3 regions of the Afipia carboxydohydrogena genome follow, and region 1 is predicted to be linked to each of the others. Evidence: predicted binding sites of a transcription regulator. Region 1 holds the regulator's gene; each other region holds the start of a gene.
The links. The regulator HrcA, encoded in region 1, represses chaperone genes, less so after heat shock. The targets are predictions, from matches to a motif close to GTTAGCACTCNCNNNNNGNGAGTGCTAAC.
Positions count from the first base shown of each region.

Region 2: a site for HrcA is predicted at 1,930-1,958, ahead of AFIC_RS06215 (co-chaperone GroES). Genes of this name have one in related genera too.
Region 3: a site for HrcA is predicted at 1,806-1,834, ahead of groES (co-chaperone GroES). Genes of this name have one in related genera too.

Region 1 covers NZ_CP113162.1:181,389-185,541, forward strand. The annotation lists gene AFIC_RS00825 (hypothetical protein) at 1-686, shown strand, start outside; gene grpE (nucleotide exchange factor GrpE) at 699-1,298, opposite strand; gene hrcA (heat-inducible transcriptional repressor HrcA) at 1,387-2,478, opposite strand; gene rph (ribonuclease PH) at 2,646-3,362, shown strand; gene rdgB (RdgB/HAM1 family non-canonical purine NTP pyrophosphatase) at 3,362-4,000, shown strand; gene hemW (radical SAM family heme chaperone HemW) at 3,990-4,153, shown strand, end outside.
Region 2 covers NZ_CP113162.1:1,273,401-1,277,553, forward strand. The annotation lists gene groL (chaperonin GroEL) at 1-1,451, opposite strand, end outside; gene AFIC_RS06215 (co-chaperone GroES) at 1,485-1,799, opposite strand; gene AFIC_RS06220 (VIT1/CCC1 transporter family protein) at 2,048-2,743, shown strand; gene AFIC_RS06225 (usg protein) at 2,981-3,280, shown strand; gene AFIC_RS06230 (PAS domain-containing protein) at 3,494-4,030, shown strand; gene AFIC_RS06235 (SDR family oxidoreductase) at 4,062-4,153, opposite strand, start outside.
Region 3 covers NZ_CP113162.1:2,890,332-2,894,484, reverse strand. The annotation lists gene groL (chaperonin GroEL) at 1-1,387, opposite strand, end outside; gene groES (co-chaperone GroES) at 1,439-1,735, opposite strand; gene AFIC_RS14010 (hypothetical protein) at 2,021-2,518, shown strand; gene AFIC_RS14005 (MFS transporter) at 2,753-3,955, shown strand; gene AFIC_RS14000 (protein phosphatase CheZ) at 4,014-4,153, opposite strand, start outside.

The sequences.
Region 1 (4,153 bases):
CGCCGAAGCCGCAAGTCTTCCCCACCACCGCGCGGCAGGGCTATCTGCTGACCGAAACCGGCAAGGACGGCGACGACGAGGTATCGAACTACACGCTGCTGCTGCCCGGCAACAAGTTCACCGGCTACGTCATCGTGCAGGTGCGCGGCGACGCGGGCGACGCCTATTCCGAGGCCAATATCCGCAAGATGCTCGCGAGCGCGGTGACGCGCGCCGAAATTCCGGTCGAGGAGCAGCTTGCCCAACTCGGCTTTAAGCTCGGCGATCTCGCGGGCTTCAAGCATGTGCGCACCATCGCGCCGCGCTCGGCGGTGCTGCTCAGTGACGGCGATGACGACGCCAGGCTCGACAGCTCCGCCTACATCATGGTCGGGATCATGCAGGGCGCCCCCACCCAGCCGGAGGATCGCGGCCGCTTCGCGCGCGATCTCGCCGCCAACATCGCGGGCCTGCGCGATGTGAAGATGACCAACAACGAGCCGCTGCGGATCGACAGCACGGCGGGCTACGAAACCCGCCTTGAGGGAGTCACTGGAAAAGACAACACCCCGGTGCGGGTGGTGCAGTGGCTGCGCTTCGGCTCAGGCTCCGCGACGCTGCGTATTGTCGCGAGCGCCCCGCAGTCCGAATGGTCCGACGCCTTCACCCGCTTCCGCGCCGTGCGCGACGGCATCAGCGCGAAGTAAGACCGGGACGTCTCAGGCCGCAGGCTTGGGCTCGTTCTTGGAGACGCCGACCATCGCCGGGCGCAGCATCCGCTCGCCGATCATGTAACCGGTCTGGATCACCTGCACGACGGTGCCGGGTGCAACCGAGTTATCCGGAACCTCGTACATCGCCTGATGCAGGTTCGGATCGAACTTCTCGCCCATCGGATCGAATTTCTTCACGCCGTTCTTCTCGAGCGAACGGTGCAGCGAACGCTCGGTCAGCTCGACGCCCTCGATCAGCGCGGTGAGGCCCGCATCGGCCCCGGCGCGTGCTTCCGCGGGCACAGCGTCGAGCGCGCGTTGCAGATTGTCGGCGATTTCCAGAATGTCGCGCGCGAAACCGGCGATGCCGTAGGCGCGCGCATCCGCGACCTCGCGCTGGGTGCGCTTGCGCAGGTTTTCCATCTCCGCCAGCGTGCGGAGCATCTTGTCCTTGGCTTCAGCGGCTTCCTTGACGAGTGCCTCGGAGGGCGTCTCCTCCGGATCGTCGGGCATGATGTACGGCTTGGAGACGCGCGGTTCGGCGGGCTTGGTCCCTGCGTTCTCCGCCGCTTCCGAATATTCCTTCTGGCCGTCGTTATCGGTCATCACGCTTCCACTGTCTGATTAAAGGTGTACGGCTGGCATATCGTCGTTTGGCGGCCAAAAATCAAGCGCGGCCACGCGCCCAAAATACCTATTTGCCGAGCATCTGGCTGACGATGCGCGCGGCATAATCCACCATCGGGATGACGCGCGCGTAGTTCAGCCGCGTCGGGCCGATCACGCCGAGCACGCCGACGATGCGGCCGGAGCCGTCGCGGTAGGGCGCGGTGATGGTCGAGGAGCCCGACAGCGAGAACAACTTGTTTTCCGAGCCGATGAATATCCGCACGCCGTCGCCGCGTTCCGCGAGGCCCAGCAAATCGGCAACGCCCTTCTTGGTCTCCAGATCGTCGAACAACAGGCGCACCCGTTCCAGATCCTCCATGGCGTGGAGGTCTTCGAGCAGATTGGCGTGGCCGCGCACGATCAGGCGGCGCTCGTCGCTGGAGCCGCCCGACCATGAGGCGACGCCGGCCGAGATGATCTTCTGCGTCAACTGATCGAGTTCATTGCGGCTTTGCGCCAATGCGGCTTCGAGATCGGCGCGCGCCTCGCTCAATGTGCGGCCGCGAATGCGCGCATTGAGGAAGTTCGAGGCTTCCACCAGCGCCGAGGACGGCACGCCGGGCGGCAGCGCGAGGATTCGGTTTTCGATCTGGCCGTCTTCGGCGACCAGAACAACGAGCGCCTGTTCAGGCTCCAGCCGCACGAACTCGATATGCTTGAGCCGCGTGTTGGATTTGCCCGTCAACACCACGGCGGCGGCGCGGGTGAGACCCGACAGCCGCGTCATCGCATCGCTCAGCGTGGCCTCGATCGACTGCGGCTTGCCGATCGCCGCCAACTGCGCCTGGATCGATTGCCGCTCGTCTTCCGTGAGGTCGCCGACCTGCATCAGCGCATCGACGAAGAAACGCAGGCCGAGTTCGGTCGGCAGCCGTCCCGCCGAGGTGTGCGGCGCATAGATCAGGCCGAGATGTTCGAGGTCCGCCATCACGTTGCGCACCGAGGCGGGCGACAGCGGCACCGAGATCATCCGCGAGATGTTGCGCGAGCCGACCGGCTCGCCGGTGGCGAGATAATTCTCGACAATTTGCCGGAAAATATCGCGGGACCGCTCGTTGAGCTGGGACAGCGCCGCGCCCGGCGTAATCAGCGAATCTTTCGGGTCGTGATGCGACAACCGTTGCTCCTTTGGAGGTCTCGATCCATTTTAGGACTTATCTGTTCGCGGCTTCAATGTGTTCCCGCCGCGCACGGCTGACAAGGCCGAATGCCTGTTCGGCCTTGCCGCGCCCGGCGCGGGCCCCTAAAAGCAGCCCAACATCCTTTCCTGCTTTGGAGAAACATATGCGTCCCAGCGGCCGCGCGCCCGACGAACTGCGTCCCGTCTCGCTCGAACGCGGCGTGGTGAAATACGCCGAAGGTTCCTGCATGGTGAAATTCGGCGACACCCATGTGCTCGTTACCGCTACGCTTGAAGAGCGGCTGCCGCCGTGGCTCAAGGGCCAAGGGCGCGGCTGGGTCACCGCTGAATACGGCATGCTGCCGCGCGCCACGCATGACCGCGTCCGCCGCGAGGCTTCCGCCGGCAAGCAGAGCGGCCGTACCGTGGAAATCCAGCGCCTGATCGGCCGCTCGCTGCGCACCACCGTCGATCTCGTCGCACTTGGCGAGCGTCAGATCACCGTCGATTGCGACGTGATCCAGGCCGACGGCGGCACCCGCACCGCTTCGATCACCGGCGCATGGGTCGCGCTCGCGGACTGCCTGCAATGGATGAAGGCGCGCAACATGCTCAAGACCGAGAATGTGCTGCGCGACAACGTCGCCGCGATCTCGTGCGGCATCCACAACGGCACGCCGGTACTCGACCTCGATTATTCTGAGGATTCCGAAGCCGAGACGGATGCGAATTTCGTCATGACCGGCGACGGCCGCATCGTCGAGGTGCAGGGCACCGCCGAGCGCACGCCGTTCTCGCAGGACGAATTCCTGAAACTGATGGCGCTGGCGCAAAGCGGCATCGGCCGTCTCGTGGAATTGCAGAAGATCGCGATGGCGTAATGCCCAATCACCGCCCCATCACCGGACGCCTCGTCATCGCCACCCACAATTCCGGCAAGCTCGCCGAGATGCGCGAGCTGCTCGCGCCTTACGGCATCGAGGCGGTGTCGGCGGGCGAGTTGAACCTGCCGGAGCCGGACGAAACCGGTACCACGTTTGCCGCCAATGCGCGCATCAAGGCGGCGGCCGCGGCGAACGCCACGGGACTGCCCGCATTCGCCGACGATTCGGGTCTTTGCGTCGATGCGCTCGACGGCCAGCCGGGGATCTATTCGGCGCGCTGGGCTGGGCCCTCGAAAGACTTCATGGCGGCGATGGCGCAGATCGAGCGGCTGTTGCAGGAGCGCGGCGCGACAGAGCCCGCGCAACGCAAGGCGCATTTCGTCTCCGCGCTGTGCGTGGCTTGGCCCGATGGCCACATCGAGGAAGTCGAGGAGCGCGTCAACGGCACGATGGTGTGGCCGCCGCGCGGCGACGCGGGCTTCGGCTACGATCCGGCATTTCTGCCTGATGGTCATACGCGCACCTTCGGCGAGATGACCAGCGTCGAGAAGCACGGACTGCCGCCGCTGGGCCTCGGTCTGTCGCATCGGGCGAAGGCCTTCGTAAAGCTCGCGGAGATCTGTCTTGGGCGCTGACGCACAAAATGCCTTCGGCGTTTACGTGCACTGGCCGTTCTGCCTGTCGAAATGCCCGTATTGCGATTTCAACAGCCATGTCCGCCACACCGCGATCGACGAGGAGCGCTTCGCCCGCGCCTTCGCGCGCGAGATCGCAACCACCGCCGCGCG
Region 2 (4,153 bases), 1.1 Mb from region 1:
CCCGACTGCGAGTCGAAACCGTACGAATACTGATCCTTCTCCAGCACCTTGCCGACGATGACGCTGCCGTCCTCGCCCGCGTTGATCGCGATCTGGCGTGCCGGAGCCGACAGAGCCTTGCGCACGATCTCGACGCCGGTCTTCTGGTCGTCGTTCTGGGTCTTGATGCGCTTGAGCTGCTCGGAGGCGCGCAGCAGGGCGACGCCGCCACCCGGCACGATGCCTTCTTCAACGGCCGCGCGGGTTGCGTGCATCGCGTCATCAACGCGATCCTTGCGCTCCTTCACTTCGACCTCGGTCGCGCCGCCGACGCGGATCACCGCGACGCCGCCCGCGAGCTTGGCCAGACGCTCCTGCAACTTCTCGCGGTCGTAGTCCGAGGTGGTCTCCTCGATCTGCGCGCGGATCTGCGCGACGCGGGCCTCGATGTCGGCCTTCTTGCCGGCGCCGTTGACGATGGTGGTGTTCTCCTTGTCGATCATCACCTTCTTGGCGCGGCCGAGCATCTGCAAGGTCACGTTTTCCATCTTGATGCCGAGGTCTTCCGAGATCGCCTGGCCGCCGGTCAGGATCGCGATGTCCTGCAACATGGCCTTGCGGCGGTCGCCGAAGCCCGGTGCCTTCACGGCCGCAACCTTGAGGCCGCCGCGCAGACGGTTGACGACGAGGGTGGCGAGGGCTTCGCCTTCGACGTCTTCCGCGACGATGACGAGCGGCTTGCCGGTCTGCACCACGGCTTCGAGCAGCGGCAGCATCTCGTTCAGCGAGGAGAGCTTCTTCTCGTTGATCAAGATGTAGGCGTCGTCGAATTCGACGCGCATCTTGTCGGCGTTGGTGACGAAGTAGGGCGAGATGTAGCCGCGGTCGAACTGCATGCCCTCGACGACATCGAGTTCAGTGTCGAGCGACTTGGCTTCCTCAACCGTGATGACGCCTTCGTTGCCGACCTTGGCCATCGCCTTGGCGAGGAAGGAGCCGATTTCGGTGTCGCCGTTGGCCGAGATGGTGCCGACCTGGGCGATCTCGTCGTTCGAGGTGACCTTCTTGGAGTTCTTCTGCAGGTCCGCGACGACGGCTTCGACAGCGAGGTCGATGCCGCGCTTCAGATCCATCGGGTTCATGCCTGCGGCGACGGACTTGGCGCCTTCCTTCACGATCGCCTGGGCGAGCACGGTCGCGGTGGTGGTGCCGTCACCGGCGAGGTCCGCCGACTTCGAAGCCACTTCGCGCACCATCTGCGCGCCCATGTTCTCGAACTTGTCTTCAAGCTCGATGTCCTTGGCGACGGTGACGCCGTCCTTGGTGATGCGGGGCGCGCCGAACGACTTGTCGAGCACGACGTTGCGGCCCTTCGGACCGAGCGTCACCTTGACGGCGTTGGCGAGGATGTCGACGCCGCGCAGCATCTTGTCGCGCGCGTCAACGCCGAATTTCACTTCTTTGGCTGACATGGATTGCTTCCTTTAATGAGAGGGGAGACGCGCTCAGGCGGCTTTCTTCTTCGCAGCGCCATCGGTGATGACGCCCATGATGTCGCTTTCCTTCATGATCAGGACGTCCTGACCGTCGATCTTCACTTCGGTGCCCGACCATTTGCCGAACAGCACGACATCGCCGACCTTGAGGTCGATCGGGATCAGCTTGCCGGCCTCGTCGCGGCCACCCGGGCCGACGGCGACGATCTCGCCCTGCGACGGCTTTTCCTTCGCGTTGTCGGGAATGATGATGCCGCCCTTGGTCTTTTCCTCGGCGTCGATGCGCTTGACCACGACGCGGTCGTGAAGCGGACGGAATTTCATGCAGTCCTCCTAGGATATTGGAATTGCTTTAGATATTTGAATTAGCAGTCAGCCTTATGGAGTGCCATGGCTGACACTTGCGGGAGATAGGCGGGCCCTGTGAGCCGGGCAAGGGGGTGCTAGCAAATTTTTTGGCACTCACAAATGACGGCTGCCAGAGATCGTTAACAGCGGCGTGCAAAGTGGCTCTTTCAATTTAGAATGATTCTAAATATAGCGTGCGTGCCTTTTACACCGGAGACGCCCCCATGCCCGCCACCCCTCATGTCGAACGCCATTTTCTTGGCTCCGAAACCGTCCGCGATGTCGTCATCGGCATGGCCGACGGCCTGACAGTGCCGTTCGCGCTGGCCGCCGGTTTGTCGGCCGCGGTGACCTCGACGCAGATCATCGTCACCGCGGGCCTCGCGGAAATTGTGGCCGGCGCCATCGCGATGGGGCTCGGTGGCTATCTCGCCGCCCGGACCGATCAGGAGCACTTCGCCTCGGAAGAACGCCGTGAGTCATGGGAAGTCGACAACATGCGCGAGGCGGAAGTTGCCGAGGTGCGCGATATCTTCAGTGCATACGGCCTCAAAGACGCGGCGCTGGACTCGGTGGTTGCGGCGCTGGCCGCGGACAAGAAACGCTGGGTTGATTTCATGATGCGTTTTGAACTCGGCCTTGAGAAGCCCGATCCGAAGCGCGCGCCGATCAGCGCTGCGACGATCGCGGTCTCATATCTTATCGGCGGTCTGGTCCCGCTGGTGCCGTACATGATCTCTGGCGATCTTCGCACTGCGCTGATGTACTCGGTCTTCTGCACGGGCGTTGCGCTAATCACCTTCGGCAGCATCAAGGGCAAGCTGACCGGTATCAGCGTGGTGAAATCCGGTTTCCAGACCTTGCTGGTCGGCGGCCTCGCGGCGGGGGCGGCATTCTATCTCGCGCATCTCTTTGGATGACCGCATTATCAGCACCAGCCGGACGCTGCTGCTAGTGCCTTGATAATTAACAGTTTATTCAATCTTTAGGCTTGAGATCGGGCAAGTTGATGCGTCAGATTTCACCTGTGCTCCATGAGGTGCACGGGTCCGAGGACAGACGCTGGGGCGGTTTTCGAAACCGGTCCTTTCGAGATCGCCCTGCGCGCCCATCGGCGGCCCGCTCCTTCACGGATGCACTTCCTTGCGGAGGTTGGCATGACGTTGCGGAAGGCGGCATCGGGCGGAGCGGTCAGCTCCGATTTTCTCAAGCAGTTGAAGGGCTACGGTCTGACCACGGCGGAAATTCTCTACCGCCGCCCGGATCACCACTGGCTGCTGCAATCCTATGTCTGGCAGGACTACGACCTGTTCCCGAACTTTCCCGCGCTGAACGAGTTCCTCGCTTTCTGGCATGCCAGGCTCGAAGGTCCGCTGTTCGCGGTGACGGTCGCCCACTCGAACCTCATCAAGCCCGCGGAGATGAAGGCGATCGACGGAGAGTTCAGGCTGCATTGACCAAAGAAATCGCGATGGCGTCACAAATTGATCCGGAACGCGGTTTTATGTGAACGACCTCCGCATACGACAACTTGCCGATATTTTGCGGCAAGAGAATCGCTTTAGCTCGAAGCGCACGGAGTCGATCTACGGCGATATGCGTCGCGACCGCGGTGAAGTGCAGCGACTGACAGTTCAGAGCGACGCGTCATCTCTTTTGAAGGGTGACCTATGGGCAGAGCCATTTCTGCAAACGGAAGCCTGCACTACGGGCATACCGGAGTTTGCTCAGATATTTTCAAAAGGAAGCCGGTCGGCGATCTCTGCCTCGACATCGCGAAGTTTGCTGAAGATCGTGATTGCCGCATGCTCGAATATCTTATGAAGCTGGCTGCCACCGAGGCTTATGAGTGTCTCGATGCGCCGATCGAACCGCACACGCAAATGAAATCCTTTGGCGTATGGGACTGGGATATCTCAAGCAATCTGGTGTATGCGGACGCGGCAACCGCAAGACTCTTTAGCGTCGATCCCGAGAAATCGAAAAAGGGACTCGATCTCCGTTATTTCGAAGCGAGCATACACCCCGACGACATGCCGAAATACTCCAGCGCACTCCTTGCGGCCGCCACGAACGGAGGCGACTTCGAGGCGAGATACCGTCTCATCGTCAATGGCCGTCTTGAGTGGATCTCCGCGAAAGGGTTCTGCTTTTTATCGAAAGGCAAGACCCCCACACGATTTCCGGGCGTGTTGATGGCGATGTAGAAACGATATGCGCCTTGTGTGAGTTGCGAGATCATCCGCGCCCGACAAACGGCATCTTGGTCGCCATCACGTTCAGGAACAGCACGTTGGCTTCCAGCGTCCGCGTCGCCATGAACACGATGG
Region 3 (4,153 bases), 560 kb from region 1:
AGCCCTCGACACCGGCGTTCTCCGCGATCTGACGGATCGGGGCTTCCAGCGCCTTGAGGACGATGTTGATGCCAGCCTGGACATCGGAGTTGTCGTTGTTGATGCGGCCGACAGCCTTCTTGGCGCGCAGGAGCGCGGTGCCGCCGCCCGGCACGATGCCTTCCTGAACGGCCGCGCGGGTTGCGTTGAGCGCGTCCTCGACGCGATCCTTCTTTTCCTTGACCTCGATCTCGGTCGCGCCGCCGACGCGGATCACCGCGACGCCGCCCGCAAGCTTGGCGAGACGCTCTTGCAGCTTCTCGCGGTCGTAGTCCGAGGTGGTTTCCTCGATCTGCGCCTTGATCTGGTTGACGCGCGCTTCGATGTCCGCCTTCTTGCCGGCGCCGCCGACGATGGTGGTGTTCTCCTTGTCGATCACCGCCTTCTTGGCGCGGCCGAGCATCTTCAGCGTGACGTTCTCGAGCTTCATGCCGAGATCTTCGGAGATGAGCTGGCCGCCGGTGAGGATCGCGATGTCCTCAAGCATGGCCTTGCGGCGATCACCGAAGCCCGGTGCCTTGACGGCCGCGACCTTGAGGCCGCCGCGCAGGCGGTTGACGACGAGGGTAGCGAGCGCCTCGCCCTCGATGTCCTCGGCGACGATCAGGAGCGGCTTGCCCGACTGAACCACGGCTTCCAGCACGGGCAGCATGGCCTGCAAGCCGGTGAGCTTCTTCTCGTGCAGCAGGATGTAGGCGTCGTCCAGCTCTGCGGTCATCTTCTCGGCGTTGGTGACGAAGTAGGGCGAGAGATAGCCGCGGTCGAACTTCATGCCTTCGACAATGTCGACCTCGGTGTCGAGCGACTTGGCTTCCTCGACCGTGATGACGCCCTCGTTGCCGACCTTCTGCATCGCCTGGGCGATCATCTTGCCGATGGTGGAATCGCCGTTGGCCGAAATGGTGCCGACCTGGGCGACCTCGGAAGACGACGCGACGGGCTTGGAGCGCTTCTCGATGTCCTTGATGACGGCGGCGACGGCGATGTCGATGCCGCGCTTGAGGTCCATCGGGTTCATGCCGGCGGCAACCGACTTCGCGCCTTCGCGCACGATCGCCTGGGCCAGCACGGTCGCGGTGGTGGTGCCGTCACCGGCGAGGTCGTTGGTCTTGGAAGCGACCTCGCGCACCATCTGCGCGCCCATGTTCTCGAACTTGTCTTCGAGTTCAATCTCCTTGGCGACGGTGACGCCGTCCTTGGTGATGCGCGGCGCGCCGAACGACTTGTCGATCACGACATTGCGGCCCTTCGGGCCGAGGGTGACCTTCACCGCGTTGGCGAGGATATCGACGCCGCGCAGCATGCGTTCGCGCGCGTCGCCCGAGAATTTAACGTCCTTGGCAGCCATGAGAAATTACTCCGAATTGAGATGTCTTGAATGATGTCGGGAGAGGCTGCTTCAGCCCAGCACGCCGAGGATGTCGGATTCCTTCATGATGAGGAGATCCTCGCCGTCGAGCTTGACCTCGGTGCCGGACCACTTGCCGAACAGCACGCGGTTGCCGACCTTGAGGTCCATCGGGATCAGCTTGCCGCTCTCGTCGCGTCCGCCCGGACCGACAGCGACCACCTGACCTTCGGAGGGCTTTTCCTTGGCGTTGTCGGGAATGATGATGCCGCCCTTGGTCTTCTCTTCGGCGTCGATGCGCTTGACGACGACGCGGTCGTGCAGCGGACGGAACGTGGTCTTGGCCATGGTGAGGTCCTTCAGCGTTGGGTTTCAGCGTTTTGGGATCGGGCGAAGCGAGAGCCGCCCTTCGGACGAGATTGGCAGTCCCATTTTGGGAGTGCTAATAGTGTTGCCGAGGGGAAATATGGGTTGGCGCTTTCCCTGTCAAGCAACGCTGCCAGCTTAAGACCTTGGTGAGGTCATTATATGATGCTCGAAGCCATCATCCGCATTCGCGAACAGTGACTTTGAGAGAACGTCGCCGCTTGCCAGGCTGGCCAACGTGGTTCATGAAGTCGTGTAGGAGAATTTATGATCAGTCTGCGCACCGCTTCAAAATTGGTGATGGTTTCGGTTCTTGCCGCCTGGATCGGTGGTTGCAGCAGTTTCAGCCTCAACGGCAACACGCCGGTTTCGCAGGAACCGGCGGCGCCGCCGGAAATCCCTTCGACCATTCGCGCCGATGAACTGGTCGGCCGCTGGGGCCTTGCCGCCTATCACAAGCCGGAAGACCGCGTCCGGACCGAGAATGCCGCGCGCGGGCAATGCAGGCAGCCTTACGTGATCGGCAAGGGGCCGACCGGGGGCGTGATCATGCATCTCGCCGACGAGGCGACCCCGCAGGAATTGCGCCTCAAGGGCAGCCAAAGCGGGAAGAACTATATCGGCCCCGCGGGCCCGGCTGGCGGACCGCAGGATCGCGAGATTGTCTCCTTCGACGGCCGGGTGCTGACCACGCGCTTCATCGATCCGGATGCTGCGACGCGATACGGCACCATGGTCTATGTGCGCTGCGCGCCGCGCGCATAGAAACGCTGCGCGGGCTGCTCTTCTGTAATCCGCGAATCCTGACATCATGCGCGTGTCGCGAATTCGTAGCTCTCCCCGCCATGCAGCACCTTGTGTAGCGAACTTCGGATTCGAAAGGGCACGCGCTAGCCTGCGATTCTAAGCCTGTGATTCGAGTATGATTTGGGTTCAGAAATTCGCTTGTGGGACGCGCCGGGAAAATAATGCGAATTTCGGAACCGACACACTAGCAACATGACCATTTTCGCCGGACCGGCCGCGCTGATCGCAGGGCCTCGTCGCGCGGTGGCGGTGCTGTGCGCGACCCAGATACTGGGGTGGGGCGCGCTGTTCTACCCTCCCGCGCTCACCATGACTTATATCGCGGAGGCCCATGGCTGGTCGCTGCCGCTGGCGCTGTCCGGGTTTTCCATCGCGCTCGGCACCTCGGGCCTGTGCGCGCCCTATGCCTGCGGCCTGATCGACAAGCGCGGCGGCAATCTGGTGATGTCCGTCGGCGCGTTGATCGGGTCCGCCGGACTGCTGCTGTTGCCGCTGGCGCCGAATTACCCGCTCTATTTGCTGGCCTGGCTCCTGATCGGGGTTGCCATCGCCTCCTGCCTCTACGATCCCGCCTTCACCACGCTGACGCGAATCTACGGCATGGCCTCTCGCGGGCCGATCACGGTCGTGACATTTTCCGGCGGGCTTGCCTCCACCGTCGGCTGGCCTCTGATGCACTTCCTGATCGAGCAATTCGGTTGGGAGAGCGTGTTCTTCACATGGGCCGCTGTGCTCGCTTTTCTGATCGCGCCGCTGCACTGGTTTGCGCTGCCGAGGCGCAGGGCGCAGGTGAAGGTGCCGGTTCCAGAGGCCGACGAACCGGTCGCGAAGAAACGCTTCATCCAGCCTCACGGCTGGCCGTTCATCCTGATGGCGGCGGGTTTCGCGGGCCACGCCTTCGCGCTGTCCGGCACCACGACGCACCTTTTGCCGATCTTGCAGCGCGGCGGAATCGATCCCGGGCTTGCCGTCACGATCGGCGCGATGTTCGGCCCCGCCCAGCTCGTGACGCGGTTTGCGGATTTCGCCAGCAGGGGGCGGCTGCATCCGGTCTGGGTGGCACGTATCTCGATGGGCAGCATGGCGGTCGCGTTCGCGATCCTGTCGTTTGCCGGCATCTCGATATTGCATGCCATGATTTTCGCGATCTTGTTCGGTGCCGCCAATGGCGTGATGACGATCGCGCGCGGGGCGCTGCCGCTCGCGACGTTCGGCCCGGCGGGATACGGCCGCGTGGTCGGGCGGATTTCGCGGCCCGGACAGATCATGCAGGCACTGGCGCCGTTCATTCTGGCCTTCGTGATCGACCGCTGGTCGGATCAGGCGGCGCTCGAGATCATGATCGCGACGATTGCGCTGGCGCTGTTGTGCTTTTCATTGCTGCGGCGGGTGTGAGGCAAAACAAAAGCGTCCCCGCCGAGGCGGGGACGCTGAGAAGGGTTGGCGGCTTTTTTTAATTGAACAGTGCGTCGATATCGTTCTGCGAGGCGTGGCCTTCGTCGCCGTCGAGCTTCGGGCCGTTGAGCAACTTGGCGTCGCCCTCGCGGGTGTCGAGAATGGCCGGTGCATGCGCCTTGATGGCATCGACGCCGC